DNA from 4 places in the Paenibacillus sp. FSL H8-0175 genome. Region 1 is predicted to be linked to each of the others. Evidence: riboswitches for the same ligand, from Rfam matches in the RefSeq annotation. Region 1 holds a riboswitch; each other region holds the start of a gene.
What was found. A riboswitch is a leader RNA that binds a small molecule or an ion and turns the genes downstream of it on or off. The one in region 1 is predicted to bind cyclic di-GMP.
Positions count from the first base shown of each region.

Region 1 (3,264 bases):
CAGGAAGGACGGTTGTAAGCTTGTCCCACCCATTAAAACTCAGAGTTTCTGGTAATTCAACTAGCCCTGTAATCGCATCCCAAAAAGCATCCCAATTCATTCCGTAAAAATCAGGAAAATCAAGTTCTCTTTTCAAGAGCAAATGAAGTTCCCTTGAATCCTGAATATTGCTAACTTGTAAGGTCACATTTTCTTTTCTTAAATCATCTTCGTGTGTGCTCATTTGCTTCACTCCTTTACTTATAAGTTCCGATGAAGTTAACTTTCAAATACGTCTCCACCAATTTGACCACCCTGAACGTAGTTATTTAATGCTTTCCCTTGTCTATAACCACTCTGTTCAGCTACAGATTTTGTAATATAGTTAGAAGGCAATTGACCTGTTTGCCTTAAACTATCAACTACTGGGTTTGCGGCTTCTTCTGTTTTTAATAACTCCTTGTACTTAGCATATTGAGCAATGTTATCTGCACCATTACCCGTGCCCTCTTTCGCCTTAACCTCTATCTTATTACTATTAGCAGTATTTGACTGCTTCGGTTTAACTGGCTCTTTTACCTTACTAACAGTACTCGGTGTTGAGCTCTTTTTTGATAAACTAAACATGCCGTTTGTGAACCCCATTGCAGCCAAGCCTAATGCCTGTTGCATATTGGGATTTATCACTTCTTGTCTGTACATTTCTTGGGCTTCGGCAAGGGACAGGCCTTTAGTACTTAAAGCATAGACCATTGCGACCCCATCCACGGAGCCACCTATTTTAGTCCACAAGAAACCTTTATGCACTTTGAGACCAGCATCTTTCAATATACCTGCTGTTACTTTTCCTTTGTTCTCCTTCACAGCGTCCAAAACATATAATGCCTGCTCCAAACTAGGTATACCTACGCTTGTAAGAAACCTATACTCATCAGCTGTCACATTATAATTCATCTGCAGCGATGCTTTGGCCGTTTCCGTGCCTTTTTGTGTTTTTGTGTTGATCGTTAATGAATAATTTGTTGTTACAGCTATATTAGTACGGCCAATAACTGTTTTAACCTGATTATAATCGGTTTCTATACTTTTGCCTGACTGAAGTGTATCAGTATGTGAATTAGATGTATAGGTTAGGATTCTTACTTTTTTAAGAGCTTGGTTCCACTCTTTCTCTGACGCAAAACCTCTAGTGGAGACTCCTTGAACTACGATTTTAGTAATTTCTTTGCTTTGGAACTGCAAAGGAGTAGCTGGTGGGGCTGGTGCCTTTCTAACTATGTTAGCCTGGGCAGCTATAGCCTCACGTTCTACTGCTGTAGAAGCTTTATAATACGCATTTGTCAGAGCAATAATTTGCGCTTGCGCTTGTATATTTAGGCCCTCATCGCCTTTGGCCCAATGTCCTGTCGGATCTAAAAATTGTATCGGATCATTATTTGCATACGTATATAGATTCAGACTTAATAGGTTGTTATCCTCACCCCAATAGCTATATTATGTACATTGACCATCGTCCCTGACATCAATACCTTGTTCCCGGCTATCTTATTTTCTTCTGCTGGCAAAGCGATACGGGGTTGTGCAAGAGTGGGAGTGAACATGTTAACCATAGAAATTTCGATATTATTTAATGCCGTTTCTACATTAGGACTATTAATCTGACTCAAGCTTAGCTTTCCATCCCTTACAGTAACACTTTTCTTCAATGTAGAATGCTCTCCAGGGTCTAACGATAGACCATCCCAGAATATAGTGCCTTCCACATCCAGCGCATTCCTACTTCCATATACTGAATCACCCACAGTTACAGCTACTTCATAGATACCATTGTCTAATTGGATCTCCCACATCCCGTCAGGATGCATTAATGTCAATGTATCGAGAGTAGGATTTCCGTACGAGCTCTGACTCATATTAAACTTGTTTTGCAAGTCATCATAAGTAGCTCTTGTAACAGTGGAATTTGTATGATCTGTAGTCCAACCGTAGGCATAGTTGTTTTTCACTCAGAATACTTCTCCGTAATCAGCGAGAAAACCCTCTGGAGTATGCGATTGCATAGGTTGAAATTGAATTTTAATTGTCTCTCCTTGCGCAAGGACTTTCATGGAACTCCCACCAAGGAAAGGAGCAAACAGCTGAATTAACAACAATAAGCATAATAATTTACTTATTAATCTCTTTCTTTTTGTCATAATGTCCTCCGATTTAAGAATAAGTTCAAATGGTATCCATAAAAAAACACACAAAAAAACCACTAGAAGAAGCGGCCCGGCTACCATTCTTTAGCATCCTTAGATGCTCGAATAAGGCCCGTGGCTTTGCGTCCCTGACTTTCGTGCAGGTTTGCCTTTTCTAATTCAAATGGTTATTAAAGGAAATCGAAAACAGATTCATTACTCCACTTACAATGCATTCTCCGCTTGGTAATAATACCCTATAACTGAATCACTGGATATAGTCATTACTGTGAACTTTGTCGTTTTTCATCTAATTCTTTGTTATAGACCCCCTATCAACAGCCAAATTTACTAATATATAGCAAAAATACGCCTCTTCATAATAATATCCTAGTACGAAATACCTAAGACATTTTCTGAAGAGGCGCATCTATTTGATCACACCAAATCTGTATCTTCTATTGAACATAAGCCTGCATATACGTTCGCTTACCCTTTGCGTCCTTCAAATAAGGTCCTAAGCCAGCAAAGCGGGAGTGATCCATATAAACACCAGTCATCCATCTGCCTTCTGTTAGGCCTCCGTTCCATTTGAGGACAAGGTCAGGGGCGGATATCCATTCCTGATAAATCTGTATATTCTGATCTTTGTACTCTTTACAAGGCTTAGACTGCTCCAGAAGACGTAGATCATTAAGGTAAGTTGGCACGAAATAAGAGGATATCGTATGCAAATCATCTTCATCAAAAAAGGGCTCATCCCCTAAAAAGGGTTTGAATAATACGGTATTCTCGTACATAGACCAAATTAGGGCTTGTAGCACCATGCTTTGGCGAATGCCATTATGGAACTTATATTGTCGTTGATTACTCGCCACATTCACTTCTTGAAGAGGTTCCGTCGACTCCAGACAATGCCGTTCACAGCCGATACATTTCCAGCCAGAAGGACTTTGAATCCATTTTTGAAAAATAGTCCCGCTATCATTGTTGCCTTTGTAGAGTGAAGAGATAATGCTGTAAGGCACGCCAATCCACGCATCCCATAAGGAATCTGGAAGATGGCTATGCAGCATGAACAACGTCTTGTCATAGATGAGCTGTA
Region 1 covers NZ_CP150299.1:5,065,816-5,069,079, forward strand. Annotated here, with positions in the region: gene MHH46_RS22650 (barstar family protein) at 1-223, opposite strand, end outside; gene MHH46_RS22655 (hypothetical protein) at 259-1,221, opposite strand; gene MHH46_RS22660 (hypothetical protein) at 1,440-1,985, opposite strand; cyclic di-GMP riboswitch class I at 2,242-2,340, opposite strand; gene MHH46_RS22665 (hypothetical protein) at 2,618-3,264, opposite strand, start outside.

Region 2 (3,264 bases), 3.3 Mb from region 1:
AAACACTCATAGCCTTCGGAAGACTTTTAACCTCTCCCCAAGGCAGCAAGGAAAAAATAATAAAGACCGGTAACATAGTAAACAACAATCTGTTTTTCTTATAATATTTACGCAAATAAATCCTCCTTTCGGTAGCTGTACTGCCTCCACAGGTGTTAAAAACATACCTGTTATCGGACAATCGTCTTCTGACCTAATGAGGACTATAGCTTAGTAGCTCTGCAATAACGCAGAGCCACTAAGGATCGACCTTTAATTTTCATCAATCAGGAGACATCCGGAAGAAAAAGTGCACTTGCTGGAACTGTCTCTTTAGCTTGACTAGCACTTTCCCACATCAAGCGGACTCTCGCATCGCCTTCATTCTCGTAATACTCCACCTTGATATCATATAGCTGGCCAGCCTTCAGCGTTATAGTGCCCTTACGCTCAGTACCACTTTGCTTAGTCCAACTATCAATCACGGATTCCCCATTCACCCAGACACGGATACCATCATCTGAGGTAGTGTAAAATGTATATTGCTCATTATATAATGGCTTAATTTTACCGCTCCAACGTATGGAGAACCGATCAATCCCGAGGGCGGCATCCGGGGAGCCTTGCCGCCAATTGAAATCGATTATTGCATCAGTTCTGTTAAGAGCTGCTGCTCCCGACAATTGCATGTTGTTGTAATACTCTCCTGCAAGCCCCTTCGCGAGAGGAATTGCTGCCTCCCCCTCTTCTTCAGAAGGTGCCGGCGCTGGTGCGGCGCTAGGTGTCGGTGCCAGACCAGTATTTAATTTATCTCTGGTCAGGGTATAGTTGCTATTCATAAATGTTTTGATTGTGTCTGCACTGTTATTCTCGTAAAGCATTTTTCCCCAGCTCATCATATACGTCCATTTACTTTGCGATTGCTGAAGCTTCTCCAGATTAGGCATTTCACCATTTTCCCCGATCGCAATCGGTTTGCCTGCGGCTAGACTCAATAAGCTGTCATAGTATTTTTGCTGGTAATCATTTTCGTATATATCTGCTGCCAGAATATCTACTTTATCAGCACCTGGATAAGTTAGCGCATAAGGATCTGACCAAACATTGGGAGCATTCGGACTCCATACCCATAACAAATTATTTAATTTATGAACGTTAACAAAACGGTCATACATAATATTCCATAGTGTAGAAAAGTTATTTTTCTTCCCCCACCAGAACCAGTTCCCGTTCATTTCATGATAGGGTCTCCAAAGCACCGGAACATTGGCATCGCGCAAGCTTTTTAAAGAGACGGCCACCTTATCAAGCTCAGCGATCAGATTGTTATATTGCTTGGTACCCGGTGTAACGTAACTATCGAACTCACTCTGGCTAAGTGTTTTTTTCACATTATCCCAGTCATAAGAGGTGCCCGGCAGGTTAGCATGAAAAGTCATAGCTACGATCCCGCCCGCTTTATTCCAGTTGATGGCGCTATTCACCACATTTTGACGTTGCCAAGCCATCGTTGCTTCGGACTGGCCACTGATCGCACCCATTTCATAACCGTGAAGAGCCGCATATTGTCCGCTGGTTCCCTTCAGCATATTGTTAATTTCATCTGGACTTTCTAAATAGTCATGTTGACCGGCAATAATACCTTTTCCTGAGATCGAGTAAAAATAGTTAAGCAGCTTTACGGCTTCAGGTGAGGCACCTGGGGTAACTGGCGTTCCAGAATTTGAAGCAGCTATGACAACAGACGGCGAAATTCCAACAGCAAGCGGAAGTGCAGTCAGAAACAGGACGAGTGACAGAAATGCACCAAACAATCGATACGTACGGTAAGCTTTCAAAATAATCTCCCTTTCGGTAGCCAGGCTGCCACTCTTTCGAAGGCCCTATAGCTTTGCGTCCCTACCTTTCGATAGGTTTGCCTTTTCAATTTAAGAGAAATAATCTCTCTTACCGTAAGTATCGACGACAATTAATGATATATTTAGTGTTTTTATGACTTTTTTTGATAATTGAGTCAATTTACCTGTTTCAAGAAAATTTGAATTGGTTAAATAGATAGGTTAGACCTATGAAATGAATTGTTGTAGTTCTATATCATTCCAGTCTAAAGTAATACGTATGTTATCTTCTTCTACTAATTCAGACCCCGTCTGTACCTCTATAAACTCAACATCCGTCAAAGCAAGGATCGCGTGCTTCGTTCCTTCCGGTATACGTACCACGTCCCCAGCCTTCACATTATGTTTTTTCTCATTCAGCACAATACTAGCTTCGCCGCTGACGATTGTCCAAATTTCACTACGCTTGCGATGTAATTGATAGCTGATATTATTCCCCTCGGATATAAAAATCCGTTTGGTCAGCACTTCATTGCCTTCATCATATTTCACATAATCAATAACTTTGTAATGACCCCAACGGCGTTCCTCGTACATCGGTCTTTGTTCAAAGGTCTTCAGCACTTCTTTAATCCGTGGGCTCTCAGCTTTATGGGTAACTAGAATTCCATCCGGGCTAGCCGCAATGATCAGATCCTTCGCACCAATTACCGTTATCGGAATGTCCAGCTCATTAATCAAGCAAGTCCCCTCAGAATCCGCCGTCACAAAACCTTTTCCTACATGCTTGCTGCTCATTTCCTCTGTCAGCGTATTCCACGTTCCAAGATCCTTCCAGAATCCATCATACGGCTGCACCACAATATGTTCTTCTTTCTCCACCACTTCATAATCAAAGCTGATGGAAGACAATAGCTTATACTGCTTCTGCAATTCTTCATATCCTAAAGGCAACCCTTTACGCTGCAAAATATCTAACAAGTACCCTAAGCGGAAGGCAAACACTCCGCAATTCCACAAGGCATTTTGTTCGATGAGCTGTTCTGCTTGTATGCGGTCTGGTTTCTCTTGAAAGTGACTCACCTTCATAAAACCATTTTCCCCCGCCTCTTCGGTGGTAGGAATAATATATCCGTATTTCTCTGAGGCATGTTCAGGAACAACACCCATTAGAGCCAGATTTGCTCCACTTTCCAGCATGGTCTCCTCAAGCATAGCTATGGTATCGAAAAAGGATGCTTCTACATAAGGGTCAACAGGCAATATTGCTACCGTCTCCGCTGGAGAAACACCTGCCACTGAATAAAGATAGGTAGCTGTTAAGGCGATAGCCGGAAAAGTATCCCGACGCTCCGGTTCAACGATAATCGGCACATGACTTCCCAGTTGGCTTTGTATCATTTCTACTTGGCCGCGGCCGGTGGCCAGATAAGATGATTCTGCCATC
Region 2 covers NZ_CP150299.1:1,158,590-1,161,853, reverse strand. Annotated here, with positions in the region: gene MHH46_RS04975 (glycosyl hydrolase) at 1-115, opposite strand, end outside; gene MHH46_RS04970 (glycosyl hydrolase) at 267-1,817, opposite strand; cyclic di-GMP riboswitch class I at 1,830-1,909, opposite strand; gene MHH46_RS04965 (sugar phosphate nucleotidyltransferase) at 2,046-3,264, opposite strand, start outside.
Region 2: another riboswitch for cyclic di-GMP. It lies ahead of MHH46_RS04970 (glycosyl hydrolase); the one in region 1 lies ahead of MHH46_RS22660 (hypothetical protein).

Region 3 (3,264 bases), 2.9 Mb from region 1:
GTATCGAAACCCCTAACACCTAGCACTCATCGTTTACGGCGTGGACTACCAGGGTATCTAATCCTGTTTGCTCCCCACGCTTTCGCGCCTCAGCGTCAGTTACAGCCCAGAAAGTCGCCTTCGCCACTGGTGTTCCTCCACATATCTACGCATTTCACCGCTACACGTGGAATTCCACTTTCCTCTTCTGTACTCAAGCCACCCAGTTTCCAGTGCGACCTCAGGTTGAGCCCAAGGTTTAAACACCAGACTTAAATAGCCGCCTGCGCGCGCTTTACGCCCAATAATTCCGGACAACGCTTGCCCCCTACGTATTACCGCGGCTGCTGGCACGTAGTTAGCCGGGGCTTTCTTCTCAGGTACCGTCACTCCGGTAGCAGTTACTCTACCGGACGTTCTTCCCTGGCAACAGAGCTTTACGATCCGAAAACCTTCATCACTCACGCGGCGTTGCTCCGTCAGGCTTTCGCCCATTGCGGAAGATTCCCTACTGCTGCCTCCCGTAGGAGTCTGGGCCGTGTCTCAGTCCCAGTGTGGCCGTTCACCCTCTCAGGTCGGCTACGCATCGTCGCCTTGGTGGGCCGTTACCCCACCAACTAGCTAATGCGCCGCAGGCCCATCCCTCAGTGACAGATTGCTCCGTCTTTCATTCTTCTCTCAGGAGAAAAAAGAAATTATCCGGTATTAGCTACCGTTTCCGGTAGTTATCCCAGTCTGAAGGGCAGGTTGCCTACGTGTTACTCACCCGTCCGCCGCTAAGTTATTTTGAAAGCAAGCTTTCAAAATAACTCCGCTCGACTTGCATGTATTAGGCACGCCGCCAGCGTTCGTCCTGAGCCAGGATCAAACTCTCCAATTAGTATTGAAAAGAGCGATATGCTCATTTTGAAACATCTGACGAGAAAATTAATTCTCTAATTTTGGATTTCACTTGCGTGATTTCCTACTCACTCGTTGTTCAGTTTTCAAAGATCAAGTTCTCGTTGGCGCCGTTTAATGTCTCAGCAGCAACTCTTATAATATATCATGTTGTTTTCAGAAATGCAAGCTTTATTTTTCGAAGCTTTTTATCAGCCTCGTCTATATCGCCTGTACGCTGTCTAACAACGCTTACCTATAATACCCCAACTATTAATAGAAAAGCAACCCCTAATATAAAAATAAACAACTGGCTTAATAATTAAGCCAGTTGTTTATTTAATAGAGTTATGTTTCTAGGGACGAACTTAATAGTATTTTGCCGCAGTATATTTGCTTGAGGCTTTAATTAAATCGGTTTTCTTATCACTCTTTGCAAGTCCTGCATCCACTGTAGTATCAATGGTAACCCACTTCCCATTAAGCAACACTTCGTTCCATGCATGATATTGCGTAACGTAGCTTGTATTCCCCATTACCAACTTAGCAGGAACATCTACACTCCGCAGCATTGCGGCAAAAAGAGAAGCGTAATCATAGCAAATCCCTTTTTTAGTAGTCAATGTCTTATCGATGCTTGGAATATAATCAGTAGTTACACTATTAGCAAGAGAGTAATCATATTGTACATTCGCAACTACATAGTTATAGATCGCTTTAACTTTCTCTTCGTCTGTTGTTTTGCCTTGTACTAATTGTTTAGCTTTGACAATCGCTTTATCAGAAGAACTCCATTTCACATTCTGTACGGAGCCCAAATATACGGAATTCGAGTCACTCATGGTTACGTCTACTACTTCGGAATATAATGCTTTGTATTTATTGCCGGTTGTGTTCTCCAGAACAGAAACCTTATACGTCCCATTTCCTTGTTGCAAAGGGAAGTCCTCAGCTTGTCCAGAAGCATACAAGTTATATGTATAGCTGCTGTTATCTTTGGTGATCATGAGTTTGATTCTTTTATCTTTCGGAATATCATAGTTAATACCAATAACACCTTGAGCCACTTTGGATGTAATCAACCAGCTGGCATCTGCACTTGCAGCTTGAGCTGTACTTACCGGAACTGAAGTCATTAGGACGAACAACGCCACCAGCATAAAATAAACCTTTTTCACGGATAAAACTCCTTTCGGTAGCTGGCTGCCATCCTTTCGGGAAGGCCCTTTAGCTTTGCGTCCCTACCTTTCGATAGGTTTGCCGTTATCGTATAAGCTCTATCTGTTCTAGCTTTACTAGATATAATTGATAGAATCCATTTGAAACAAACAAAAAAAGCCTCTTCATTCGGTAGCTGGCTGCCATCCTTTCGGGAAAAGGCCCTTTAGCTTTGCGTCCCTACCTTTCGGAAGGTTTGCCGTTATCGTGTTTAGCTTTCATAGTATAATACTATCATATTTATAGTTGTGAACAAGACCTAATTTACTAGATTACCCATTATTTTATAAATATCTCCCGGTATTTGTGTTTTCTTGTCATTCACTATTCTCCTTTTGTTAATTTGGCATGAACAATCAGCCGATGCGTTGGATTCACTAGCGGATCACATGTAATCAGAGTAAGAATCTTATCCTTGTCATTCCCGTCAAGAACGGAGACATCACTCGGATCTACAACAGAAATATCGTATACCTCATAGTTAAACACCTGATCACTAGTCTTTACCGTGATAACATCCCCCACAACAACCTCATTCAATCTGTTAAACAAACGCCCCGTAGTTCTAGCCCGATGCGCCGCGATTGCAGCATTCCCGATCTCTCCAAGGGGTGCCGTTTCTTTCATATGGGCTGCAGCATGTTTCATATTAGCTTTTGTAGCCCCTTCTAATACAGGCAGCTTCAAATCAATCTTATCGATTTCAATTAGTGCGATTACTTTGCCACCGACTTCAATCTCCGGTTCAGGCTTTTCTGTCTCTTGGGGTTGGGGCTGTGCCTGGGCATCCAGAACCGATTCCTCTGCTAACAGCTGAGTAACTTCAGCATACCTGCTCTTTAGATCTGGCTGGGGAGTACTATCGGCAGTGCTTAGTTCAGCCGTTTCTAATAACTTCTCCTGCTGCCTGTCGTTGTACCACTCGTTAGCTGTCGGATATAACATGATAAGTATCCCAGCCAGTATGAGTAGATAGGAGAATTTACGCAATGTTATTCACCTCCGTATATTGTTTCTATGGTTATATACAAATCAAGCAGAAACAGCTACTTGCCTTTAAGCATAGCAACTCCTTCTGCCTGAAATTAATGTTTAAAATACCCATTTACGACTTCCAAAGAAATTGATGATCACCGTGATAAAGGTAACCAGCACCTTGGAGATCAAGACTTGAATACCTAGTTTGTC
Region 3 covers NZ_CP150299.1:757,171-760,434, reverse strand. Annotated here, with positions in the region: rRNA gene MHH46_RS03345 (16S ribosomal RNA) at 1-859, opposite strand, end outside; gene MHH46_RS03340 (transglutaminase family protein) at 1,227-2,036, opposite strand; cyclic di-GMP riboswitch class I at 2,050-2,130, opposite strand; cyclic di-GMP riboswitch class I at 2,205-2,287, opposite strand; gene MHH46_RS03335 (class D sortase) at 2,401-3,066, opposite strand; gene MHH46_RS03330 (GtrA family protein) at 3,169-3,264, opposite strand, start outside.
Region 3: another riboswitch for cyclic di-GMP. It lies ahead of MHH46_RS03340 (transglutaminase family protein); the one in region 1 lies ahead of MHH46_RS22660 (hypothetical protein).

Region 4 (3,264 bases), 2.5 Mb from region 1:
AATTACGAAATCTTTTTTGAATTGATGGCGGTATGCGCTAGCTAAACGTACAGCTGCTACGCAGGCCTCTGGGTCATCAGCGTTGACATGGACTATTGGGATTTCATACCCTTTGGCGATGTCACTCGCATAATGCGTAGAACGGGAATCTTCACTTTCAGTCGTAAAACCAATTCGGTTATTAACAATGATATGGATCGTCCCACCATTTTGATAACCTTGAAGTTTGCCGATATTAAGCGTTTCTGCAACAATTCCTTCACCTGGAAAAGCAGCATCGCCATGCATCAGCACCGCCATAGCTTTACTGGTATCAATCTTCGGCAGTCCTGCAGTGCTCCGATCTTCTTGTGCGGCACGAGTGAAACCTTCCACGACAGGATTGACGAATTCCAAGTGACTTGGGTTATTCGCTAGTGTTATTCTTGTGCGTACGGTTTCTCCTTCACGGACAGCACGGTCTGCACCGAGATGGTATTTCACATCACCTGTCCAACCATAGTTAATGCCTGTGGAGCCTTCGGAAGGGAAAAGCTCCTTGTTCGGAGAATGATGAAACTCTGAAAATATGATATCATAAGGTTTGCCCAAAATATGTGCAAGAACGTTGAGGCGGCCGCGATGCGCCATGCCCATCAAAATATGCTCCGCACCGTCATGTGCAGCAGCACGTACGATTTCATCTAACATCGGCACAAGAGCATCATTGCCTTCAAGACTGAAACGCTTCTGACCTACAAAAGTCTTGTGGAGGAAGGTTTCAAATTGCTCTACCTGAATCAGGCGGTTCAGGAGCTCTTTGCGTTCTGTATTATTTAGGGGTGCTGGTGAGCTGGTGGATTCTGCCTGTCTATTTAGCCATTGCAGTTCTTTTTCTTCATGCACATGCCCGAATTCATAGGCGATAGTCTTGGTGTATGCCTGACGCATACGTTGCACGGCATCCCATCCGGTATGCACATCATTCGGCGCATTTTCCCATATAAGCGTGGCAGGCAGTGCGATCAGGTCTTCGCGGGTCAGCCCATAGGTTTCAAGCTCAAGATATTTTGCCATGGGATTCTGATCGCGTACCAGCGGATCAATTTCAGCGGCCATATGGCCATATATACGAATATTGGCGATTAGCTTGGAAGCTCTTACTGCTTTTCTAAGCCATTCGGTGTCTCCCGAGATGCGCGGCTGAGGAGCCGGTTCGCTATCCGGAGTTAGGGGAGGAGGTCCCGAATTTGTAAAAAGCTCGCGATAATTATTTTCTACGGTGGAGGGATCTTTCACAAACTGTTCATATCTTTCTTGAATGTAGCCTAAATTGGGTCCGTAATACTTACTCCAAATGGATTCGTTATAGGGCTCTTTGGCTGCCATGAATACATCCTCCTTAACGGATGAACTCCATACGTGACATTTTGTGTCAACGCTTACTGGAGCTGTGATGATTGCGGTTTCATTTCTCATCTTATTGTGCTACTTTCGGCCACTGTAATCAATTCATTCTTTCGTCCAATACGTTCGCAAAATGGTATGGGTTAGCTTGTTCTAATGAAAAGAAGGGTATTTCTTCTCATTACCCATTCTAAAGGCCTATTAAAATGATTCTATTATCCTTATTTTTAACTATTAGGTCAGTAAATATTTATTTTGCTAGTACAATTTATTTTATGTAACGGACGAGTATCGTGATAATCGGACAAGATCTTTGAAAAAAAATCTTTTATTTTTCGTTTTTAAAATAGAAAGTAACCAGGAATCGACACACTTTTCCGCTTTCTTTTTGTATAATGTTATTGCAGATAGTAATTTTATAGTTTTTTAAGCAGATCCTTTCGTGAAAAGGGTCCAGTAAAAGGTAAACTTGCCGAAAGGCAGGGGCACAAAGTCGCGGGTCTAAGGTAGAGATACTATGACAGCCGGATTGCCTGGGGACGTAAAATCTTAGGGGGAGATTTTTTGGAAAAGTCCAACCAGGGTAGCAACAGAGAACAGCAGTTTATTGATCTGGATCAAGAGTGGGTACATTTATTATTAGCAGCTAAGAAGGCTGGCATTAAGGCAGATGAAATCCGCCAGTTCTTTCATGAGAAAACTGTGCAGATCGTGCAGTAATACATTAGAGGGGTTACATATCGAAAAAGGGCACAGCGGTTCTTCGCTGTGCCCTTTTTCGATATGATTTAGTAGAAGAGAGGATCGTACCAGATTAGTAGGAAGTATTAATCCTTTTGATCGAGCTTCCATTTCTGATAGTCCAGAAATTCTTTGAATTCGCGTTTGCTAATGCCTGAGTCCATAGCTTCCTGCACCAATCGGAACCATTCCGAATCTAAATGTGATTCCTCTGCATCATTGGGTTCTCCATAGAGTAGGGCATGAATGGATACCTGAAGCGCGTCAGCGATTTTTTCGATAAACTGGATGGATGGATTGGATTGGATGTTTCTCTCCACGTTGCTAAGATACGACTTAGCCACATCTGCTCTGTCCGCAAGCTCAGATAGGGAGAAACCCTTGTCTAGGCGGAGCTGCTGGATACGTTGGCCCATATTCTGTGGCACTATGCTGACGCCCCTCCGTAATTTTTGTTATTAGTATAGCAAATATCAATAAATCGGACAAAGTTTATTGTAAAGAGAAGAGCAGCAATCTGCTTATCCGTGGCCGGATTCAGGATCTGCTGCTCATCGAGTATTTTATTAAATTACTTTATTGATCTTAGTAGTCTTTTTTCGCACCTTGTTTAGCTACGAAATCCCAAGTCAGTGTTAAGCTATCGCCTTGGAAAATATTTTGATCTTGGTTATTTTCCACAAATTCGAATTGGACGGAGAAGCTGTCGTTGGTACCGGCTTTAATACCGGATGCTTCGGTAAAGAGTTGATCCCAACCTGTATTTTTTACGAGATCCGGATGCTGACTTTTTAAAGCAGCAAGTGTAGTCTCATAAACTACATTTTCAGGAGAGACGATAGGTACTCCTTTATCATTATTTCTAAGGAATTTAACTTTAATGAACTCGGCTAAATCCAGGTAGTTATCTCCTTTAGCATCCGTGATTTGAGTCGATGTATTCAGAATAATAGATCCGATATCGAGCGAACCATCGTTTTTCAATTTGAAGGATTTAGTTACCGTATCACCTGGTTTCAGGTTAGGAATATTAACGATGACAGAAGGGTCGGAGTTCAGATCGAGCGTGCCCGCTGCGAATGTAGCTGTGCTTTGCGCAGTGTCGCTAAAGTATGCGAAGGTTCCTCCGCCGATTAA
Region 4 covers NZ_CP150299.1:455,800-459,063, forward strand. Annotated here, with positions in the region: gene MHH46_RS02015 (2-oxoglutarate dehydrogenase E1 component) at 1-1,368, opposite strand, end outside; cyclic di-GMP riboswitch class I at 1,839-1,923, shown strand; gene MHH46_RS02020 (anti-repressor SinI family protein) at 1,951-2,106, shown strand; gene MHH46_RS02025 (helix-turn-helix domain-containing protein) at 2,214-2,543, opposite strand; gene MHH46_RS02030 (TasA family protein) at 2,713-3,264, opposite strand, start outside.
Region 4: another riboswitch for cyclic di-GMP. It lies ahead of MHH46_RS02020 (anti-repressor SinI family protein); the one in region 1 lies ahead of MHH46_RS22660 (hypothetical protein).